DNA from 3 places in the Paenibacillus sp. FSL L8-0502 genome. Region 3 is predicted to be linked to each of the others. Evidence: riboswitches for the same ligand, from Rfam matches in the RefSeq annotation. Region 3 holds a riboswitch; each other region holds the start of a gene.
The links. A riboswitch is a leader RNA that binds a small molecule or an ion and turns the genes downstream of it on or off. The one in region 3 is predicted to bind thiamine pyrophosphate.
Positions count from the first base shown of each region.

Region 1: linked by a shared signal. The riboswitch ahead of NSQ57_RS13485 (thiamine phosphate synthase) and the one ahead of tenA (thiaminase II) in region 3 are both predicted to bind thiamine pyrophosphate.
Region 2: linked by a shared signal. The riboswitch ahead of thiC (phosphomethylpyrimidine synthase ThiC) and the one ahead of tenA (thiaminase II) in region 3 are both predicted to bind thiamine pyrophosphate.

Region 1 covers NZ_CP151958.1:3,175,329-3,177,598, reverse strand. The annotation lists gene NSQ57_RS13490 (ABC-F family ATP-binding cassette domain-containing protein) at 1-551, shown strand, start outside; TPP riboswitch at 646-754, shown strand; gene NSQ57_RS13485 (thiamine phosphate synthase) at 1,020-1,613, shown strand; gene thiO (glycine oxidase ThiO) at 1,678-2,270, shown strand, end outside.
Region 2 covers NZ_CP151958.1:862,945-865,214, forward strand. The annotation lists gene NSQ57_RS03830 (IclR family transcriptional regulator) at 1-551, shown strand, start outside; TPP riboswitch at 707-819, shown strand; gene thiC (phosphomethylpyrimidine synthase ThiC) at 1,007-2,270, shown strand, end outside.
Region 3 covers NZ_CP151958.1:4,401,077-4,403,346, forward strand. The annotation lists gene NSQ57_RS19105 (AEC family transporter) at 1-541, shown strand, start outside; TPP riboswitch at 720-822, shown strand; gene tenA (thiaminase II) at 960-1,649, shown strand; gene thiM (hydroxyethylthiazole kinase) at 1,724-2,270, shown strand, end outside.

The DNA.
Region 1 (2,270 bases), 1.2 Mb from region 3:
ATACACATGCCCTTTTGCCTAAAATGTCCATGACGATTGAACGTGGCGAAAAGATTGCAATTGTCGGCTATAATGGTGTCGGTAAATCGACATTGCTCAAAACCATATTGGGAAAAATTCCGCCAATCAGTGGAAAAACCTATCAAGGTGATTTTTTGCAGCCCGCTTATTTTGAGCAGGAAGTAAAGGCGGAGAAAATTACACCGATTGACGATGTGTGGAATGAATTTCCGCATTTGAACCAGCATGAAGTACGAGCGCATTTGGCGCGTTGCGGTTTGAAAAATGAGCATATCACGCGTCCGCTATCTGCGCTCAGTGGTGGAGAACAGGCTAAAGTCCGTCTTTGCAAACTGTTAATGCGTGAAAGCAACTGGGTACTGTTCGATGAGCCTACCAACCACTTGGATGTTAAAGCAAAGGATGAGCTGAAACGTGCTTTGAAGGAATACAAAGGGACCGTATTGCTTGTATCTCACGAACCGGACTTTTACGAGGATTGGGTAACCAAAACGTGGAATGTGGAAGAGTGGTCAAGTAAAGTTAACTAAAATCAGCTAAATCCAGTTCCAGCAAATTTCACACGAAGTGGGGTTTGCAGAATTAGAAAAATATGCTAAGCTATCTTTAGCTTATACAATAAAATAGTCACACTAGGGGAGCCGCCCATGCGGCTGAGACGGAATAAATGGATTTCGGACCCTTTGCACCTGATCTGGGTTATGCCAGCGTAGGGAAGTGAGCGCCGTACAAACAAGGCAACACCATCTTTATTTTTGTTTGTGCGTGGGACGATACACGTATACGGATATCATGGTCCGTTCGATTATTGGACGTTCGTTAAACCACTTCCTTGGGGAAGTGGTTTTTTTGCGTTTCGTTCATTTTAAGTAGTTCGAGCTTCCGTAGACGATTCACATATAATCCCCTTTCATTCCTACTGGTAGACGTGGCTGGCTAAGCTTAGATCCTTTAGTCCAATGTGAGGTGAAGACAAAATCGAATTACACGCAATTTCGATGGAAAAGGGCACTTTTGCACAAGCCGCCCAAGTGGCTGCTGTGATTTGTCCGTATGTTCATTATGTACACGCACGTTTAAAACAGAATGGTGCCTCTGCATTGCTTTCTTTGACTCGCAGCCTGGTGGAGCAGGAAGTTCCTTTGCAACAAATTGTAGTAAATGATCGTGTGGATGTAGCTTTACTTACTTTGGTCGGAGCCGTTCAATTACCAGCTAATGGATTACCTGTTGTGGATGTGAAAAGCCTACTTCCAAAGGGTACACGCTGTGGAGTGTCTGTACATTCCTTGGAGGAGATGCAAATTGCTGAGCGGGCAGGAGCGGACTATGTACTTTATGGTCACGTATATGAGACCCATTGTAAGCCCGGTATTGTACCGCGGGGTTTAGCTCAGCTTGAACATATTTGCAGACTGTCAAACATTCCGGTGATTGCGCTAGGCGGCATACAACCGCATCATATCCCGGAGCTTTATAGGGCCGGAGCAAGCGGAATTGCGGTGATGTCTGGTATATGGGAGGCTGAGTCGCCCGTTGCAGCTGCAATGGAGTATAGGCGAATGGCAGACCTTGTAGTTCACAGCCTGTAGCGAGAAAACGAGAGTAGAGGCAAGCTGAAAGCAGAAGGGTTTATGGAGAGGAGATACGGAACAAATGCTAAAGATACACACAGAGGAAAGAGTGATTGGACACGCTGAATGCTTGGTCATAGGTGGAGGTGTCATCGGCAGTTCCATTGCTTATCATGTGGCCAAGGAGGGAAGAAGTACGATTATGCTGGAACGATTGATCCCGGGTGAGGGAGCCTCAGGAGCAGCGGTTGGAATGCTGGCAGCGGAAAGTGAAGAGTTCACCGGCTCTGAGCTATCACGATTTGCTCGCATAAGTCGAGATGCATTCCCTGAGCTTGTCTGTGATCTAGAGCGTTTGTCAGGTATTTCGGTGGAATTCCGTACTGAAGGGTTTGTGACCCCTTTCCGTACGGAGACTGAAGGCCAAAAACGCTGGAAAGCTGCTAAAACGCGAGAGGGTGATTCTCCTATCTGGTGGGATGCGAAAGAATTGGCCCGACGAATTCCAGGTTTGGATGAACAAGCGATCGGGGCAATATATCGTTCAAAGGAGACACAAGTGGCTCCTGTCCAGCTTTGCCGTGCTTATGCAGGTGCTGCTGCGGTGCTGGGAGCAACGGTATGGTCTGGTACACAGGCAGAGCAACTGGTCATACAGGATGGTCGAATTTGCGG
Region 2 (2,270 bases), 2.3 Mb from region 3:
ATCGACTTGGCTTCCGCATTTGGGAGCTATCCACACATTTGTCCCAAAGTGACGAGCCGGCGGTGTTGTTACAGCCTGCAATGGAAGGACTGCGTGACCGTCTGGGCGAAACGGTCAGCTTGTACTTACGGGACGGCAGCATGCGTATTCGCATACAAGCCGTGCAGAGCAATCAGGCGATCCGCAGGGTTGCGCCTGTGGGTGCGCGTATGCCGCTGGCTGTAGGAGCCTCCAGTAAGGTGCTGGCTGCCTTTATGCCGCCGCAGGAGCTGGAAGCCCTGCTAAGCGGGAATGAATGGCCGCCCTCGGTAGACGCGGAGGTCTATAAAGCCCAGCTGCAGGACATTCGCGAGAAGGGCTATGCGACCAGCTATGAAGAACGGGAGCCAGGGGCCGCTGCTGTGGCAGCACCAATTGTGAACCGGAAGGGACAGGTCACTGCGGCTTTATCTGTATCCGGTCCGGTCAGTCGGCTTGCACCCGAGACGCTACATGACTTTGCTCCGATTTTGATCGAAGCGGCGAAGGAAATGGGGCTTATGCTTCCGTAACAAGAATGAATGCAGTTGAAGCAAGCAGAGTGATTTGATGAGGAGCGTCTCCTTGCTAAATGGAACCTAGAAGGGTTGCCAAAGCCATAAATTTGAAGTAATCTGATAAGGATGGCGGGATGTCTGTTATGTCCGCCTCATGTGAATAGAAGTATCACAGTTACTGGGGGAGCCTGTAATGCCGGGCTGAGATGGAATCGTGCAAGATTCCGGACCCTTTGCACCTGATCTGGATCATACCAGCGTAGGGAAGTAATCGGCCATTGAAATGTATACGCAGTTGCTGTCTACGGTGACGCATTGGAATAGGATTATTCCACATGTGCACGGTCTGGATAGCTGCCTCGTTAGATTAGCCGGTTCCCTCGGGAACCGGCTTTTTTGCATAGATCAGCGCCACCCTGGGAATGGTTCCGGATCGGTGTGTCATTTCATCGAAACAGGAGGAATGGACAATGAAGCCGACAGAAGTAGAAGGAACAAAAGGAACAGAATTTAAATCAGCAGAAGTAAGGTTGGCAGGAACAAGGGAAGTTGGGGTAGAGAAGACAAACGGGGAGCAAGCCAGTGGGGTAACGCCCTTTCCAGGGAGCCGTAAGGTATATATTCAAGGCTCGCGGCCGGACATTGCCGTCCCAGAGCGGGAAATTGCTCTTCATCCTACACATACGCCGCAGGGCACGGAGCATCATGAGCCATTGCGTGTGTACGATACGAGCGGTCCCATGACTGACGAAGCCTATCAGGTCGATATCCGTCAGGGCCTGCCTCCATTACGGCGAGCTTGGGCACTGGAACGGGGCGATGTGGAGGCTTACGAGGGACGCGCCGTCAAACCGGAGGATAATGGACTGAAACCTGGCTCCAAACGGGAGACAGTTGAATTTCCCGGCGTGACCAACCGTCCGCTTCGTGCTTCGCAAGGTCGTACAGTGACGCAAATGCATTATGCACGGCAAGGGATCATTACGCCCGAAATGGAATTTGCGGCGATCCGCGAAGGGGTGGAGCCTGAGTTTGTACGGCAGGAATTGGCGGCTGGACGAGCCATTTTGCCTTCGAATATCAATCACCCGGAAAGTGAGCCGATGGTCATTGGGCGTCATTTTCACGTGAAGATCAATGCGAACATTGGTAATTCTGCGGTTACCTCCTCGATTGAGGAGGAAGTGGAGAAAATGACCTGGGCTGTGCGTTGGGGCTCGGATACAGTTATGGACCTATCCACAGGCCGTAATATCCATACCACACGTGAATGGATCATTCGGAATTCTCCTGTACCGATTGGAACTGTGCCGCTGTATCAGGCACTTGAAAAGGTGAACGGCGAAGCAGAAGCGCTGACGTGGGAGTTGTATCGCGATACGCTGATCGAGCAGGCGGAGCAGGGAGTGGACTATTTTACAATTCATGCGGGTGTATTGCTGCGGTATATACCGATGACGGCGAATAGAATGACGGGAATTGTGTCCCGTGGCGGGTCGATCATGGCAGCCTGGTGCCTTGCGCACCATCAGGAGAATTTTTTGTATACACATTTTGAAGAAATCTGCGAAATTATGAAAGCCTATGATGTGGCCTTTTCTCTCGGGGATGGTCTACGTCCAGGTAGTATCTATGATGCGAATGATGAAGCACAGTTTGCAGAGCTGGAAACGTTGGGCGAGCTAACGCAAATCGCATGGAAGCATGATGTTCAGGTCATGATTGAGGGGCCGG
Region 3 (2,270 bases):
CAATGCCGTCCTTGACCCGGCGGCTACCATTATAGCTACCGTAGCCAGCAGGAATTCAGGCAAGGAACGAAACGGTCACCTTGGAAGACTGATCCGGGACTCCATTCTTCACGGCTTAAAAGAACCGCTGGCGCTGGTTCCACTGGTTGGTGTAATTTTGACCTTGTTCGGCTTCCATTCACCGGATTTGTTGAACAAATCGTTGAATCAAATTGGTGATATTACGTCCGGGGCAGCCTTATTCGCGGTCGGTGTAACCATTGGCGTACGTAACATAAGTTTTAGCGTAAGCGCCTTTGCCATCGCACTGTTAAAAACAATTGTGCAGCCTTTATTAATGCTGCTGATTGCCTACCTGTGCGGTCTGTCGTCTGCCGATACTGTGAAGGCAGTTCTGCTCGTTTCCTTCCCGGGTTCAGCAGTCGCTGCTATGATTGCTACCCGTTTTGAAAGCCTGGAATCAGAAACAGCCTCCTCCTTTGTCATCAGTGCTGTCACATCCCTCGTTACACTCCCAGTACTGATTTCTCTATTGGTATAAATGCTGATTATTTAGACATTGGAGCCTGCCGCGAATTCCTTCGTGTAGACGGAACTGAACTTCTCCAGCGCCCTTTTCCCTCTCGGAAGCGAACTTCAGCTCTGTCGTTTGGCCCTTGACCAGATAGACATGTTTGACATAGCGTATGAACGTATGTACAGTAATAGTCAAAAGAATAGAAGTCCACTAGGGGAGCCGCTATGGCTGAGACAAGAACGTATCTTGGACCCTTTGAACCTGATCTAGTTCGTACTAGCGTAGGAAAGTGGAGCCTTTATATATAAGGTTTCAAGCGTTTTTTTGCGTATTGGGCCTATTGTTGAAGCCGCTCCATTTTTCTGGGGCGGCTTTTTAGCGTTGTTCCGGAATTATATTCTTACAGGACTTCTTGCTCTTCAATTTTATGGAGGTGGCGAAATTGAGTTTTACACAAGAACTCCGTCGGCAGGCGGACGGCATTTTTCAAGCGATTTTTGAGCATCCCTTTGTGAGAGGTATTGCTGAAGGAAGTTTGACAAGGGGACAGCTGATTCACTATGTAAAACAGGACTTTGAATATTTGAACGCCTACATGCGGATATACGGCATCGCAATCTCCAAATGCACGAATCGGGAGGACATGGCTGTATTTAATGAACAAATCTCTTTTATTCTCCACAGCGAGGTTCACCCGCATCAAAATTTCTGTGCTGTCGCAGGGGTGACCTATGAAGAATTGCAGGGATATCCGCTCGCTCCGTCGGCTCATCACTATATCCGGCACATGCTGACGGTTGCGCATGAGGGCAACCTGGGCGAGATCTTGGCTGTGCTGCTGCCATGTATGTGGACGTATGCCGAGATTGGCCGCAGGCTGCTAGATGAAGTAAAGCCGGATAAGTCCCATCCGTTCTATGAATGGATTGGCTTTTATGGAGACCAGCTTGATGATACAACACTCAAGTTCCGAGAACGTGTAGATGCTTGGGCGGAAGGGGCAACGGCTGCTGAGCGGGAGCGGATGATTGAGCATTTTATACTGAGCTGCCAGCTGGAATATAAGTTCTGGGACATGGCTTATAAGCAGGAAGAATGGCCGGTCCAGATGCAGGCAGCGGTCTTGGAATAGTCAGCCTGTCAATTCGATGCGTGAAGTACGGTTAATGTCCTGTTGAACCACCAACTATAGAGAGGATAATCATGATGAGTACATGGGAAAAAAGTTATTCGGATCTCCTAACGAAGGTACAAAATAGCAAACCCCTCGTTCACAATATCACCAATGTGGTAGTCACCAACTTTACCGCCAACGGCCTGTATGCATTGGGAGCCTCCCCGGTGATGGCCTATGCACCCGAGGAAGTAGCAGATATGGCCAAAATAGCAGGCGCCGTCGTGTTAAACATCGGTACGCTGAACCGCGAACTGGTGGATGCCATGATCATTGCTGGACAATCGGCGAATGCACACGGTGTTCCGGTCCTGCTAGACCCGGTCGGTGCGGGAGCAACGAGCTTTAGAACTGAATCGGCACTGCGAATCCTGAGTAAAGTCAAAATCTCATTGGTACGGGGCAACGCAGCCGAAGTTGCCAATCTTGTCGGAGAAGCGCGTGAGATTAAAGGCGTAGATGCTGGTGACAGTGCTGACAGCGGCCATGTCGATCTGGCAATTCGGGCTGCTCGAGCGCTCAATACAATGGTTGTCATCACTGGAAAAGAAGACGTCATCACCGATGGGGCCGAAGCAC